DNA from 2 places in the Streptosporangium sp. DT93 genome. Region 1 is predicted to be linked to the other one. Evidence: riboswitches for the same ligand, from Rfam matches in the RefSeq annotation. Region 1 holds a riboswitch; the other holds the start of a gene.
The links. A riboswitch is a leader RNA that binds a small molecule or an ion and turns the genes downstream of it on or off. The one in region 1 is predicted to bind glycine.
Positions count from the first base shown of each region.

Region 1 (7,578 bases):
TCAATCCGGCGACGGAAGAGGTGCTCGCCGACATCGAGCCCGCGGACGCCGCGGCGGTCGACGAGGCGGTGGGACGCGCCGGGCGCGCCTACCCGGCCTGGCGGAGGGTCTCCCCCTCCGACCGTGCCCGCCTGCTGCGCCGCTTCGCCGCCCTGGTCCGCGAGCACGCCGGGGAGCTGGCGCTGCTGGAGGTCGCGAACGCCGGGCACACGATCGGCAACGCCCGCTGGGAGGCGGGCAACGTCGCCGACGTCCTCGACTTCTACTCCGGGGCGCCCGAACGCGACCACGGCCTGCAGATCCCGGTGCCCGGCGGGCTGGACGTCACGTTCAGGGAGCCGCTGGGCGTGGTCGGCGTGATCGTGCCGTGGAACTTCCCGATGGTCGTCATGACCTGGGGTGTGGCCCCGGCGCTGGCCGCGGGCAACACCGTGATCGTCAAGCCCGCCGAGTGGACGCCGCTGACCGCGCTGCGGGTGGCCGAGCTGGCGCTGGCCGCGGGCCTGCCCGAGGGGGTGCTCCAGGTCCTGCCCGGTGAGGGCGAGGTCGCGGGCGCCCGGCTGGTCGCGCACCCCGGCGTGTCGAAGATCGTGTTCACCGGGTCGACCGAGGTGGGCAAGGAGATCGCCGCCGTCTGCGCCGGGCAGGTCAAGCGGCTCACGCTGGAGCTGGGCGGCAAGAGCGCCAACGTGGTCTTCGCCGACGCCGACCTGGAGAAGGCCGCGGCGACCGCGCCGTACGCGGTGTTCGACAACGCGGGACAGGACTGCTGCGCGCGCTCGCGGATCCTGGTCCAGCGGAGCGCCTACGAGGAGTTCATGGCCCGGTTCGGCGAGGCGGTGCTGGGCGTCCGCGTCGGCGACCCGCGCGAGGAGGGCACCGAGATGGGCCCGCTGATCAGCGCCGAGCACCGCGAGCGGGTCGCCTCCTACGTCACCGAGCCGCCCCACCTGCGGGGATCGTGCCCCGAGGGGCCGGGGTTCTGGTACCCGGCGACCGTCCTGACCCCGCGCTCGACCGGCGACCGGGCGTTCACCGAGGAGATCTTCGGGCCGGTGGTGTCGGTGGTGCCGTTCGACGACGAGGCCGACGCGGTACGGATCGCCAACGACACCCCGTACGGGCTGAGCGGGTCCATCTGGACCCGTGACGTCGGCCGGGCGCTGCGGGTGGCCCGGGCGGTCGAGGCGGGCAACCTCAGCGTCAACTCGCATTCCAGCGTCCGCTACTGGACGCCGTTCGGCGGCTTCAAGCAGTCGGGGCTCGGCCGTGAGCTGGGACCGGACGCGCTGGCGGCGTTCACCGAGACCAAGAACGTCTTCATCTCCGAGGAGGGGTAAAGCGATGCAGCGTCTGCAGGACCGGGTGACCGTGATCACCGGCGCCGGAAGCGGGATCGGCCTGGCCACCGCGCGCCGGTTCGCCGAGGAGGGCGCCCGCGTCGTCTGCGTGGACCTGGACGAGGCGACCGGTTCGGCCGCCGCGTCCGAGGTCGGCGGGCTGTTCGTGAGGGCCGACGTGACCGTCGAGGACGACGTGGACCGGGTGTTCAGGACCGCGTTCGACACCTACGGCAGCGTGGACGTCGCGTTCAACAACGCGGGCATCTCACCGCCGGAGGACGACTCGATCCTGGAGACCGGCATCGACGCCTGGCGCCGGGTCCAGGAGGTCAACCTCACCTCGGTCTACCTGTGCTGCAAGTACGCCATCCCGTACATGCGGCGCCAGGGCAAGGGGTCGATCGTCAACACCGCGTCGTTCGTGGCCGTGATGGGCTCGGCGACCAGCCAGATCTCCTACACCGCCTCCAAGGGCGGGGTGCTGGCCATGTCGCGCGAGCTGGGCGTGCAGTTCGCCCGGGAGGGCATCCGGGTGAACGCGCTCTGCCCGGGGCCGGTGAACACGCCGCTGCTGCGGGAGCTGTTCGCCAAGGACCCCGAGCGGGCCCAGCGCCGCCTGGTGCACGTCCCGCTGGGGCGCTTCGCCGAGGCCTCCGAGATCGCCGCCGCGGTGGCGTTCCTCGCCTCGGACGACGCCAGCTTCATCACCGGCTCGGAGTTCCTGGTGGACGGCGGCATCTCCGGTGCGTACGTCACCCCGCTGTAGAACATCCCGGGTTTCCGGGAAAGAGCAAGGTAAGGCAAAAGATCATGTCCCGTCCCGTCATCGGCATCACCTGTTACGTCGAGCCCGCCCGGTTCACCGTGTGGGAGACGACGACGGCGTTGCTGCCCTACGACTACGTCGACCACGTGGCCCGCGCGGGCGGGCAGCCGGTGATCCTGCCCCCGGCCGGCGAGCCCGCGCCGCTGGTGGAGCGGCTGGACGGGCTGATCCTGGCCGGTGGCGGGGACGTCGGCCCGGAGCGGTACGGGCAGGAGCCGCACGCCAGGACCGGTCACGTCCGGCCGTTCCGCGACGACGCCGAGCTGGACCTGGTCCGGGCGGCGCTGGAGCGGGGCCTGCCCTTCCTGGGGGTGTGCCGGGGCATGCAGATCCTGAACGTCGCCCTGGGCGGCACCCTGCACCAGCACCTGCCCGACGTGGTCGGCCACTCCGGGCACGCCCCGGCACCCGGGAGCCACGGCAGGATGCCGGTGCGCCTGGCCCCCGGCAGCCGGACGTCGAAGGTCTTCGGGACCGACACCGTGGACGTGGCCCACTACCACCACCAGGCCCTGGACCGGCCGGGCGAGGGCCTGACCGTGACCGCCCACGCCGAGGACGGCACGATCGAGGCCGTGGAGCTGGACGACCACCCGTTCGCCGTCGCCGTCCAGTGGCACCCCGAGGCCGACGACGAGTCGGCCCTGTTCGAGGCCCTGGTCCGGCACGCCGCCCCCTGACCGGCCCGACCGGGCAGAGACTCGCCCCCCCCTTCGGGGACGCCGAGCTGCGCGTGGACTGCGCCGAGCACCGGCCTCGGGACACCGGCGCCCCCTGACACGGGAGCCGGCCGGGGCGGGGGATTCCGCTCGGACGGTGCGGGCGGTTAGGGTGGCGGTGACACCGATGAATCCCGCGCGGGAGAGCGTCCTGACATCCAGGCCAGGACCCCTGAAGGAGCAAGCCCTCCCCGCGAACCTCTCAAGGCAAAGGACCGTGCGGGTAGGTGCTCTCTGGAAAGCAGGCCCCGTGGCCTCGCCGAAGGTGAAAGTCCGGGCAAAAACCGGATGAAACTCTCAGGCACCCATGACAGAGGGGGAGGATGATCTCATCTGTCCCCTGCCTGAGGTGTGCACATGTCCCGATCTACGCCGTTGCGCGGCGTGCACGAGGCTCTCGGCGCGACGCTGACCGACTTCGCGGGCTGGCTGATGCCGCTCCGCTACGGCAGCGAGTCCGTCGAGCACAACGCGGTCCGCCGGGCGGCCGGCCTGTTCGACCTCTCCCACATGGGCGAGATCTTCGTGACCGGCCCGCAGGCCGCCGAGGCGCTCGACTACGCGCTGGTCGGCCACCTGTCCGCGCTGGAGCCCGGCCGCGCCCGCTACACGATGATCGTCGACACCGAGGGCGGCGTGCTGGACGACCTGATCGTCTACCGGCTGGCCCCCGAGGAGTTCATGGTCGTCGCCAACGCCTCCAACTCCCCGCGCGTCGCCGCCGAACTGGCCGGCCGCGCCAAGGGCTTCGACGCCGTGACCGATGACCGCTCCGAGGGGTACGCGCTGGTCGCGATCCAGGGCCCGCGCTCGGCGGAGATCCTGGCCGGCCTGACCGACGCCGACCTGGGCGGGCTCAGGTACTACGCGGGCCTGCCCGCCTCCGTCGCGGGCCGCGAGGCGCTCATCGCCCGTACCGGGTACACCGGTGAGGACGGGTTCGAGCTGTTCGTCGCGTCCGGGGACGCCGAGGCGATCTGGTGCGCCATCAGCGAGACCGGCGCCTCGCACGGGCTGATCCCGGCCGGCCTGTCCGCGCGTGACACCCTCCGGTTGGAGGCGGGCATGCCGCTCTACGGCAACGAGCTCTCGGCCGCGCTGACCCCGTTCGACGCCGGGCTGGGCCGTGTGGTGAGGTTTGACAAGCCGGGCGACTTCGTCGGCCGGGCCGCCCTCGAACCCCTCAGGGACGTCCCGCCGGGCCGCCGCCTGGTCGGCCTGGTCACGAACGGCCGCCGGGTGCCCCGGCACGGGTATCCGGTGGTGGCCGCCGCCGACGGCGCGGTCGTCGGGGAGGTCACCAGCGGAGCGCCCTCGCAGTCGCTGGGCAGGCCCATCGCCATGGCCTACGTGGACAACGGCCTGTCGTCGGGACTGGCCGTCGACATCCGGGGCAGCCGCGAACCGGTCGAGGTCGTCGCACTGCCTTTCTACAGGAGGACACAATGAGCAGCATTCCCGAGGACCTGCACTACACCAAGGAACACGAGTGGGTCTCAGGAGTGGATGACGGCCTGACCCTCACCGTGGGGATCACCGCCTACGCCGCCGAGGCGCTGGGGGACGTGGTCTACGTGCAGATCATCCCCGAGGTCGGCAGCACGGTCACCGCCGGCGACACCGTCGGCGAGGTCGAGTCGACCAAGTCGGTGAGCGACATCTTCACACCGGTCAGCGGTGAGATCGTGGAGGTCAACCAGACCGCCGTGGACGACCCCTCGCTGGTCGGCGCCGACTCCTACGGGGAGGGCTGGCTGTTCCGCATCCGCCTGGAGGGCTCCGCCGACGACCTGCTGTCGCCGGAGGAGTACGCCGCGCTCACCTCGGGCGAGTCCTGAACCTCCCGCTCCGTCACACCCGGGCCACGCGCGTCCCCGGGCGCGCGTGGCCGCCCACGCTGGAAGGACCCAGATGACGATCAGCGTCTTCGATCTCTTCAAGGTCGGAATCGGCCCGTCCAGCTCGCACACGGGCGGCCCGATGGCCGCGGCCCACAGGTTCGCCCGCGGCCTGCACCGCGACGGGCTCCTGGAGAAGACCGCCCGGGTGAGCGCCGTCCTGTACGGCTCGCTCGGGCTGACCGGCAAGGGACACGGCAGCGACAAGGCCGTGATGCTCGGCCTGTCCGGTGAGAAGCCCGAGCTGGTCGACATCGACACGGTCGACGAGCGGCTGGCCGCCATGCGCGAGTCCGGCACCGTCACCCTCTACCGCTCCCACGAGATCCCCTTCGTCGTCGGCGAGGACCTCGTCTTCGAACGCAAGATCTCGCTGCCCGGCCATCCCAACGGCATGCGCTTCACCGCCCTGTCGGAGTCGGGCGAGACGCTCCGCGAGCGGGTCTACTACTCGGTGGGCGGCGGTTTCGTGGTGGACGAGAACGCCACCGGCGCCGACCGGATCAAGCCCGACGACACGGTCGTGCCCCACCCGTTCGGCACGGCCGCCGAGCTGCTCGCCCGGTGCGCCGAGACCGGGCTGTCGATCTCGGGGCTGATGCTGGAGAACGAGCGGGCCTTCGGCCGCAGCGAGGCCGAGATCCGCGAGCGGCTGCTCACCCTCTGGCACGTCATGACCGAGTGCGTGAACCGGGGCATCGGCAAGGAGGGCGTGCTGCCCGGCGGCCTGAAGGTGCGCCGCCGCGCCCACCAGCTCCACCGGCAGCTGCGCAGCGAGACGCAGGAGAAGGACTCGCTGCAGACGATGGACTGGGTGTCGCTGTTCGCGCTGGCGGTCAACGAGGAGAACGCCGCGGGCGGGCGGATCGTCACCGCCCCCACCAACGGCGCGGCCGGCATCGTCCCCGCCGTGCTCACCTACTACGACCGCTTCACGCCCGACGCCGACGACGAGGGCGTGATCCGCTTCCTGCTGACCGCGGGGGCGATCGGCGTGCTGTTCAAGGAGAACGCCTCGATCTCCGGCGCCGAGGTCGGCTGCCAGGGCGAGGTCGGCTCGGCCTGCTCGATGGCCGCGGCCGGGCTCACCGAGGTGATGGGCGGCACCCCCGAGCAGGTGGAGAACGCCGCCGAGATCGGCATCGAGCACAACCTGGGCCTGACCTGCGACCCGATCGGCGGGCTGGTGCAGATCCCGTGCATCGAGCGCAACGCGCTCGCCGCCATCAAGGCCATCGCCGCGGCCAGGATGGCGCTGCGCGGCGACGGCCGCCATTTCGTCTCGCTGGACAAGGCCATCAAGACGATGCGCGACACCGGCCGCGACATGCTCGACAAGTACAAGGAGACCAGCCGCGGCGGGCTCGCGGTGAACGTCATCGAGTGCTGAAATGGGACCGGCTCGCCCGGCGGGACCGGCGCGAGACCGACGTGCGGAACTCGCGGTGAACGTCGTCGAGTGCTGAACGGGGCCGCCGCGTCGCGGCCCCTTCCGTTCCTTATGTCCCGATCGACACCAAATCTCGCATCCCGTAGGGCAGTCCGCGGCACCACGCCTATGCTGGGTGACCTCATCCGCGGGACGATGGAGGTCGTGGTGGTGACGGGAACGCACGCGGTGAGCCCCTCCCGCCGTTCCGGTCCGGCCACCCCCTCCCGGGGCCGGCGGGTGCTGCGCCTGCTGGTCTCGCACCGGGTCTTCCTGCTCGCCCTGCTGGCCGGTGGCGGGGTGCGCGCGCTGGCCGTGCTCGGCTACCGCCCGGCCCTGTGGTTCTGGGCCGACTCCTTCGTCTACCTGAACGCCGGGCTCTCCCCGCGCCCCCTGGAGTCCCGTCCCTCCGGGTACGCGCTGTTCCTGTGGATCCTCAAGCCGCTCTCCAGCGTCCAGGCCGTGGTCGTCGTCCAGCACCTGTTGGGGCTGGCCGTGGCCGTCTGCGTCTACCTGCTGCTGCGCAGGCTGGGCGGGCTGCCGGGATGGGGGGCGACGCTGGCCGCGCTGCCGGTGCTGCTCGACGTCCACCAGGTCCAGCTCGAACACCTCGTCATGGCCGACCTGCTCTTCCAGTTCCTGGCGGTGGTGGCGGTCACGCTGCTGCTGTGGCGGCGGCGCCCCGCGACGTGGGTCGCGGCGACGGCCGGCGCGCTGCTGGCCGCGGCGACCGTCACCCGGACCGTGGGGCTGGCGCTGATCGCCGTCGTGGCGGTCTGCCTGACGGTCCGCCGCGCCGGGTGGCGGGCGGTCGCCGCGACCACGCTGACCGCCGCGATCGGCCTGGGCGGGTACGCGGCCTGGTTCGCCTCCGAGCACGGCACCTACGGGCTGACCCGGGGGAACGCGTTCCTGTGGGCGCGGACGATGACCTTCGCCGACTGCGCCGTCATCCGGCCGCCCGGCCCCGAGGCCGCCCTGTGCCCCGCCGAGCCGCGGGACGCGCGCAAGGCGCCGCCGCTCTACATCTGGGACGGCGACTCGCCGCTGAACAAGGTCAAGGGGAGCTGGGCCGAACGCGACGCCCTCGCCGGGGCCTTCGCCACCCGGGCCGTCATGGCCCAGCCCGTGGACTTCCTGCGGACCGGCCTGGCGGACGTGGCCCACATCTTCGACTGGGACCGGCGCGTCTACCCGGTCCCCGGGCCGCAGAGCGCCTACGTCTTCCCCGGCAGCGCCCGGCCCTTCCCCGCCGGGACCGCCTCGCAGGGCAGGACCGCCGAGGAGCTCACCGTGGCCTACCAGGGCGCCTCGGGGGCGCCGGTCCTGGTCGAGCCGTACGCGGGGCTGCTGCGCGGCTACC
Region 1 covers NZ_JBNCLF010000007.1:236,353-243,930, forward strand. Annotated here, with positions in the region: gene ACLQ2R_RS18050 (aldehyde dehydrogenase family protein) at 1-1,340, shown strand, start outside; gene ACLQ2R_RS18055 (3-oxoacyl-ACP reductase) at 1,345-2,109, shown strand; gene ACLQ2R_RS18060 (gamma-glutamyl-gamma-aminobutyrate hydrolase family protein) at 2,154-2,849, shown strand; glycine riboswitch at 3,018-3,116, shown strand; glycine riboswitch at 3,117-3,212, shown strand; gene gcvT (glycine cleavage system aminomethyltransferase GcvT) at 3,246-4,337, shown strand; gene gcvH (glycine cleavage system protein GcvH) at 4,334-4,726, shown strand; gene ACLQ2R_RS18075 (L-serine ammonia-lyase) at 4,800-6,176, shown strand; gene ACLQ2R_RS18080 (hypothetical protein) at 6,345-7,578, shown strand, end outside.

Region 2 (7,578 bases), on a different contig from region 1:
AACGCGGGCCGGTCACCTCGTCGATCTCCACCCGTCCCGGCCCGTGCGGGGTCTCGATCTCCACCGACGTCGTCGTCGGGGGCGTACCTCGCGAGGATGAGGCGTCCTCGGGCGACTGGTTCGCGGAGACGGGCATGGATCTCGTCCTATCGACCGATGCGGGACGGGCGGGCGCGGGGAACAATCGGAGGGTGCAGAATCATCACGATATCCGTCAGGACATGCGCGCCACCGTCGAGGCCCGCCGGGATCTCGGCCCGGAGTACGAGACCGCTCTGATCGAGTCGTTCGTCTCACGTCTCGACGCGACCATCGCCCAGCGGGTGCACGCGGAGATGCACGCCACCGAGGCCCCGAAGGCCCGGAGCAAGCACAGGAACAGGAACCCGTCGGCCGCGATCGCGCTGGGCTCGATGGGCATCGGCGTCCCGCTGACCGCCATCGCCGCGGCCGAGGCGGGCACCGCCGGGCTGCTGCTGGCCTGGGGCGGCATCGTCGCGATCAACTTCGCCCACGCCGTGAGCGGCTGGCGGGGACGCGACTGACGCCCCCGCCCCACCGGCCCGCCCCACCGGCCCGCCCCTCCGGCCGGCGTCGTCGGCGGTCGGCGCCTGCCCGGCGTCACGGTCGATCGGTGCCGACGCCGGCGTCACAGTCGGCCCGTGCCGGCCCGGTGCCACAGTCGGCCCGTGCCGGCCCGGTGTCACAGGTCCCGGTCGAGGCGGAGCCTGACCTCGCCGGCCAGGTCGGCGTCGGCGCTGTCGAGACCGTAGCGCCAGACTCGTTCGGCGTCCTCGTCCCGCCCCCTCAGGGGAAGCGTGCGGGCCAGCAGCTCGATGGCCAGCGCGCCCGTCTCCGTGTCACCGCCGTAGCCACCGTCGCCGCCGTCGCCGCCGTCGCCGTCACCGCCGTCACCGCCCTCCTCGACCGCGGCCGAGAACTCGGCGCACGCCAGGTCCAGGTGGGCGATGCCGAGCATCACCCTCAGCCTCGCGACCTCGGTCACCTCGGGCACCGAGAGAGCCTCCAGGAGCACCCGGGCGGCCTCACCCGGCTCGCCGTCCTCCAGGTACCCCTCCGCCAGGCGCTGCGCCGCGTGAGAGGCGATCTCCGGGTCGGCCGTGGCCAGCGCGTCCCGCAGGGAGCGCTCCGCCTCCCGGGCGTCGGTGGCGAGCCTCGCCAGGGCCATGTGCGCCGGCGGGACGTAGGCCGGATGGCCGACGCCGAGGGCGGCCTGCCAGGCGGCGCGCGCCTGGTCGGCCAGGCCCTCGCGCTCGAAGCTCCCGGCGAGCAGGCAGGCGGCCTGGGCGGCGAACTCCGGGTGCCCGGTCGCCAGGGCGGTGCGGGCGGCGGCGCGGGAGCCCGCCACGTCCCCCCGCTCGCCGAGCACGACCGCGAGACCCACCGCCGCCTGGGCGCGATCGGGGTCGTCGGGATCGGCGGCCAGTTCCGCGAAGATCACGGCGGCGGCGTCGAGGTCGCCGGACTCGGCCAGTCGTCGCGCGGTGTCCAAGGGACGGGTGTCCACCTCAGGCATGCAGGGTCCTTCCCGGGTAAGGAGACGCCCCGAGCCTAACGACTCGGGGCGCCGTCCGTCCCGGCACATTCCGCGTGGATCTGCGGCCCGCACGGGGTTTCCGCATGATCCGCACGGGACCGGGGCCGCTTCCCCGAGCGTTTCCGGCACGGAACCGCGCGGGGCCCGCAGACTCCCGGCCGGACGGCACGGAGGCCGCCGGGATCACCCGGTTCGCCCGGGTTGCCCGTCCCGGCCCCGCGCGGTGCGGGGTCAGTCCTCGTAGGACGCCAGCGGGGGGCAGGAGCAGACCAGGTTGCGGTCGCCGTAGGCCTGGTCGATGCGCCGGACCGGCGGCCAGTACTTGCCCTCGCGCAGCGACGGCAGCGGGTAGGCCGCCTCGGTGCGGGTGTAGCCGTGCTCCCACTCGTCGGCGGCCACGCTGTCGGCCGTGTGCGGGGCGTTGCGCAGCGGGTTGCCGGTCCTGTCGTACGCGCCGGAGGCGACCTTGGCGATCTCACCGCGGATGGCGATCATCGCCTCGCAGAACCGGTCGAGCTCGGCCAGGTCCTCGCTCTCGGTCGGCTCGATCATGAGCGTCCCGGCGACGGGGAAGGACATGGTCGGCGCGTGGAAGCCGTAGTCGACCAGGCGCTTGGCCACGTCGTCGACGGTCACGCCGGTCTCCTTGGTGATCTGGCGCAGGTCCACGATGCACTCGTGGGCCACCAGGCCGCCCCGGCCGGTGTAGAGGACCGGGTAGTGCGGGCTGAGCCTGCGGGCCAGGTAGTTGGCCGACAGGATGGCCTGCTCGGTGGCCGCCCTGAGGCCGTCGGCGCCCATCATCCGGATGTAGGCCCAGGAGATGGGCAGGATGCCGGCCGAGCCGTACGGGGCGGCCGCGACCGGGCCGACGCCCTTGCCGTCGCCCGCGCGCAGCGGGTGGCCGGGCAGGTGGTCGGCGAGGTGGGCGCGGACCGCGACCGGGCCGACCCCGGGGCCGCCGCCGCCGTGCGGGATGCAGAAGGTCTTGTGCAGGTTGAGGTGGGAGACGTCCGCGCCGAACTCGCCGAGCCTGGCCAGGCCCACCAGCGCGTTGAGGTTGGCGCCGTCGACGTAGACCTGCCCTCCGGCCTCGTGCACCAGCTCGCAGACCTTGACGATCGTCTCCTCGTACACGCCGTGCGTGGACGGGTACGTCACCATGATCGCGGCGAGCCGGTCGCGGTGCTTGCCGATCTTCGCGACCAGGTCGCCGACGTCCACGTTGCCCTCGTCGTCGCAGGCCACCACGGCGACCCGCATGCCCGCCATGACGGCGCTGGCGGCGTTGGTGCCGTGCGCGGAGGAGGGGATCAGGCAGACGTCGCGCTCGGACTCGCCGCGCGCGGCGTGGTAGGCGCGGATCGCCAGCAGCCCGGCGAACTCGCCCTGCGAGCCCGCGTTCGGCTGGAGCGACACGGCGTCGTAGCCGGTGACCTCGGCCAGCCAGCGCTCCAGCTCGGCGATCAGCTCCAGGTAGCCCCGGGTCTGCTCCTCGGGGGCGTAGGGGTGCAGGCCGGCGAACTCGGGCCAGGTGATCGGCTCCATCTCGGTGGTCGCGTTGAGCTTCATCGTGCAGGAGCCCAGCGGGATCATCGACCGGTCGAGCGCGACGTCCTTGTCCTGGAGGCGGCGCAGGTAGCGCAGCATCGCCGTCTCGGAGCGGTGGGCGTGGAAGACCGGGTGGGTCAGGTAGTCACCGGTGCGCGCCAGCGCGGCGGGCAGCGCGTCGTGCGCGGCGGCGTCCAGGTCCGCCGGGACGATCCCGCCCACCTCGAAGGCGGCCAGGACCTGCTCCAGGTGCAGCAGCTCGGTCCGCTCGTCGCAGGTGACGCCCACGTGGTCGTCGTCGACCAGGCGCAGGTTCACCCCGTTGTCCAGGGCGGTGGCGACGACCGCCGCGGCCCTGCCGGGGACGTGGGCGAGCACGGTGTCGAAGAAGGTGTCGTGCACGACCTCGACGCCGCCCTGGCGCAGCCCCTCGGCCAGCACCACGGCGTGCCGGTGGACGCGGCGGCCGATCCTGCGCAGGCCCTCGGGGCCGTGGTACACGGCGTACATGCCGGCGATCACCGCGAGCAGGACCTGCGCGGTGCAGATGTTGCTGGTGGCCTTCTCCCGGCGGATGTGCTGCTCGCGGGTCTGCAGCGCGAGCCGGTACGCCGGGCGCCCGTCGGCGTCCTGGGAGACGCCGACCAGGCGGCCGGGCATCTGACGCTGGAGGCCGTCGCGGACCGCCATGTAGGCCGCGTGGGGGCCGCCGAAGCCCAGCGGGACGCCGAAGCGCTGCGAGGAGCCGATCGCGATGTCGGCGCCGAGCTCGCCGGGGGCGGCCAGCAGGGTGAGGGCGAGCAGGTCGGCGGCGGCGACCACCTGGGCGCCGCGGGCGTGGGCGGCCTCGGCCACGGCGCGGAAGTCGCGCACCCTGCCGCTCGCGCCGGGGTACTGCACGAGCACGCCGAAGCAGTCGGGCAGCTCGCCGGACAGGTCGCTCTCGAGGAGCTCGATGCCGAGCGGCTCGGCGCGGGTGCGCAGCACCGCCTTGGTCTGCGGCAGCGCGTCGGCGTCGACCACGAACACCTTCGACGGGCCGCGGCCCGCGCGCCGGGCCAGGGTCATCGCCTCGGCGGCCGCGGTGGCCTCGTCCAGCAGGGAGGCCCCCGCCACGTCCAGGGCGGTCAGGTCCGAGATCACGGTCTGGAAGTTCAGCAGGGCCTCCAGGCGGCCCTGGGAGATCTCCGGCTGGTAGGGCGTGTACGCGGTGTACCAGCCCGGGTTCTCCAGGAGGTTGCGGCGGATGACGGCGGGCGTGATCGTGTCGTGGTAGCCCAGGCCGATCATCGAGGTGAGCACGGTGTTGCGCCCGGCCAGGACGCGCAGCTCGGCCAGGGCCTCGGCCTCGGAGGCCGCCGGGGGCAGGTTCAGCCGCCCGGCCGAGCGGATCGCCTCGGGCACGGCCACCGCGATCATGTCGGCGACGGAGGCGAATCCGACGGCCTCCAGCATGCGGGCCTGCTGGTCGTCGTCGGGCCCGATGTGGCGGGTGGCGAACGGCGGGGCGGCGAGCTCTGCGAGCGGGGACAGATCGGTCATGGAAAGCCTCCCAGACGGGGTGGAGACCGGCGCCGGGCGCGGGCGTGCGGCCGGAGTCTCCCCCTCTGTCATCACGGCTGCCGCCGCGACCTGAGAGCTTCACCTGCCCGGGAAAGGGAGGCTTGCACCGTCGGTGAGGCACACCTGGCCGGCGTGCCTGCTTTCCAGAGTTGCCTCGTCCGTGCGGTACAGGGTGCCTGAGAGATTCCGGGGAGGTTGCTCCTTCGGCGCCCCGGCCGTGCCGGGGTCTCTCCCGCACAGGGTCAATGGCGAGTCCGAGCTTACCCGGTTCGCCGCGCCCTGCGGCGGCGGGCCAGCTCATCCGCGTGATGATCGCCTAAAGGGCCGCCGCCCGACTCCGCACGTTCGCCGGGAAGATCCGCCAGAGAGCCCTCCACCTCCTGCCAGACCCGTCCGAGCGCTATGCCGAAGACTCCCTGACCGCCCTGGAGCAGGTCGATGACCTCGTCGGGCGAGGTGCACTCGTAGACGCTCACCCCGTCGCTCATCAGGGTGATCCCGGCGAGGTCGTTGACGCCCCGGTCGCGCAGGTGCTGGACGGCGATGCGGATCTGCTGGAGGGAGACGCCGGTGTCGAGGAGGCGCTTGACGACCTTGAGGACCAGGATGTCGCGGAAGCCGTACAGCCGCTGGGAGCCCGAGCCGTGCGCGGCCCGCACGGTGGGCTCGACCAGGCCGGTGCGCGCCCAGTAGTCGAGCTGCCGGTAGGTGATCCCGGCCGCGGAACAGGCCGTCGGGCCCCGGTAGCCGAGATCGGCGGGCACGTTCACCGGTTCCCCGTCGAACAGCAGACCCTCTTCACCCGCGCGCTGACGTGCCGACTGGCGCCGTTCCGGGTCATCCTGATCGGCGTTTCTACCCTCGCCGCTGCTGACCGCCACGCGGACCTCCGGCTTTCTCTCATCCCACGGCCTGATCTGGGGGTTTACGCACGGCCGTGGGGTTCACTTGCACCGTAGAACTGGGGCCAAGTCCAGTCAACGACCCCACCCGGCGCGTCGTGAAGCGTAAATGCACCGAAATTCCTACCCCGCGCGGCCGAAGTCCTCGGGCGTGATCGTGTCAAGGAACTCCCTGAACTTCTCCACCTCGTCCTCCTGGTCGTCGGGGATGATCACCCCCGCCTCCCGGACCACCTCCTCGCTCGCGAAGATACGTGCGCCGGTGCGCAGTGCCAAGGCGATCGAGTCGGAGGGACGGGCGCTCACCTCCACCCCGTTGGAGAAGACCAGGTCGGCGAAGAAGATCCCGTCGCGCAGGGCGACGATGTTGACCGTGTTCAGCCGGACGCCGAGCCCGTCGAGCACGTCCCTGAACAGGTCATGGGTGAGCGGCCGAGGCGGTGGCTCCTCGGCCTGGGCCATGGCGATCGCCGTGGCCTCGGTCATGCCGATCCAGATGGGCAGGTAACGCTCCCCCTGCGCCTCCTTCAACAGGACGATCGGCTGGTTGGAGGGCATCTCGACTCGAACGCCCACGACCTCCATCTGCAACACGGGCTGCTCCGCTTCGCTGGATTCCGACCGGTTTGTTCAACGTAACACTCGTGGGGGTACGAGTGCCTGGTCAGGTTCTCACCGGCCCAGTGCCCCACGAACGCCCGAACGCAGGAGTGAGGCGTGCAATTCCAGCAACAGGCCGGAGATCTCCCTGGCCGTCTCGTCGGCCCGGTCGATCGCGCCCGGTCCCCGGCGGCGCAGCAGGGGCGCCACGGCCTGCTCCACCAGCCCGGCCTCGCGTTCCGCGGCGGCCCTGACGGCCCGCAGGTGGCGGGCGCGCAGGCCGAAGGCGGCCAGGGCGCCGACGCTGCGGGCCACGGCGAGCGCCTCGGCGTCGTAGTAGCGGGCCACGGCGGCCAGCAGCCCGTAGTCCTCCAGCTCGGCGAGGGTGTCCTCGTCGAGCTCGGCGGCGCGCAGCAGCTCCTCGCGGGTGAGACGGACCTCTCCCGGCCCCTCGTCGGGGACGGCCCGCGGCCGGGCCGCAGGGCGCTCCTCGCGGTCGGCGGCCTCCAGCCGGTCCTTGATCACCCGTAGCGGGAGGTAGCGGTCCCGCTGCTCGCCGAGGATGTAGCGGAGGCGTTCGACGTCGGCGTAGGTGAACTTGCGGTACCCGGAGGGACTGCGCTCCGGCTCGATCAGCCCCTCGCCCTCCAGGAAGCGAATCTTGGAGATGCTGACATCGGGGAACTCGCCCTGCAGGAGAGCGAGCACCTCCCCGATGCCCATGTGCGCACGAGCGGCCTGCGAGCTCATCATCCTCCAGCGGCGCCGCGGGTGAGGAAGACCAGGCGGAACTTGCCGATCTGCACCTCGTCGCCGCCGTAGAGCGGGACCTCCTCGATGCGCTCGCGGTTCACGTACGTGCCGTTCAGGCTGCCGACGTCGCGGACGGTGAAGACCCCGCCGCCGCGCCGGTAGAACTCCACGTGGCGGCGCGAGACCGTGATGTCGTCGAGGAAGATGTCGCTCTCGGGGTGGCGGCCCACGGTGGTGAGATCGCTGTCGAGCAGGAAGCGGCTGCCGGCGTTGGGGCCGCGCATCGCCACCAGCAACGCGCTGCCGGGAGGCAACTGCTCCACGGCCTGCCGTTCGGCGAGGAGCGTCTCCCCGGTCTCCGCCTCGTAGGCCTCGATCCCGGAGAGGGAGATCGTCGACGTGCTGTCTCCGGGTGTGTCGGACCTGGTAAGCGGCGACCCGCATCGAGAACAGAAACGGGCATCCTCAGGGTTGGCATGACCGCACTGCGTGCAGTAGACGCTCGGCATCGATCGGCTCGGCCTCCTACCGCGAAGACGCGGCAACGGTGCTCAGTGATGCGCGCGCCTCGCTTCTTCGCTTCTCAAGGGATTTCTCAGACTGCGAATGCCGCAACATACAGTGATGAGAAGCGAAGGTCAAGGCTGACGC
Region 2 covers NZ_JBNCLF010000025.1:71,359-78,936, forward strand. Annotated here, with positions in the region: gene ACLQ2R_RS35185 (alpha/beta family hydrolase) at 1-64, opposite strand, end outside; gene ACLQ2R_RS35190 (hypothetical protein) at 222-545, shown strand; gene ACLQ2R_RS35195 (hypothetical protein) at 704-1,537, opposite strand; gene gcvP (aminomethyl-transferring glycine dehydrogenase) at 1,790-4,651, opposite strand; glycine riboswitch at 4,826-4,917, opposite strand; gene ACLQ2R_RS35205 (MerR family transcriptional regulator) at 4,933-5,553, opposite strand; gene ACLQ2R_RS35210 (bifunctional nuclease family protein) at 5,698-6,168, opposite strand; gene ACLQ2R_RS35215 (MerR family transcriptional regulator) at 6,247-6,897, opposite strand; gene ACLQ2R_RS35220 (FHA domain-containing protein) at 6,924-7,436, opposite strand.
Region 2: another riboswitch for glycine. It lies ahead of gcvP (aminomethyl-transferring glycine dehydrogenase); the one in region 1 lies ahead of gcvT (glycine cleavage system aminomethyltransferase GcvT).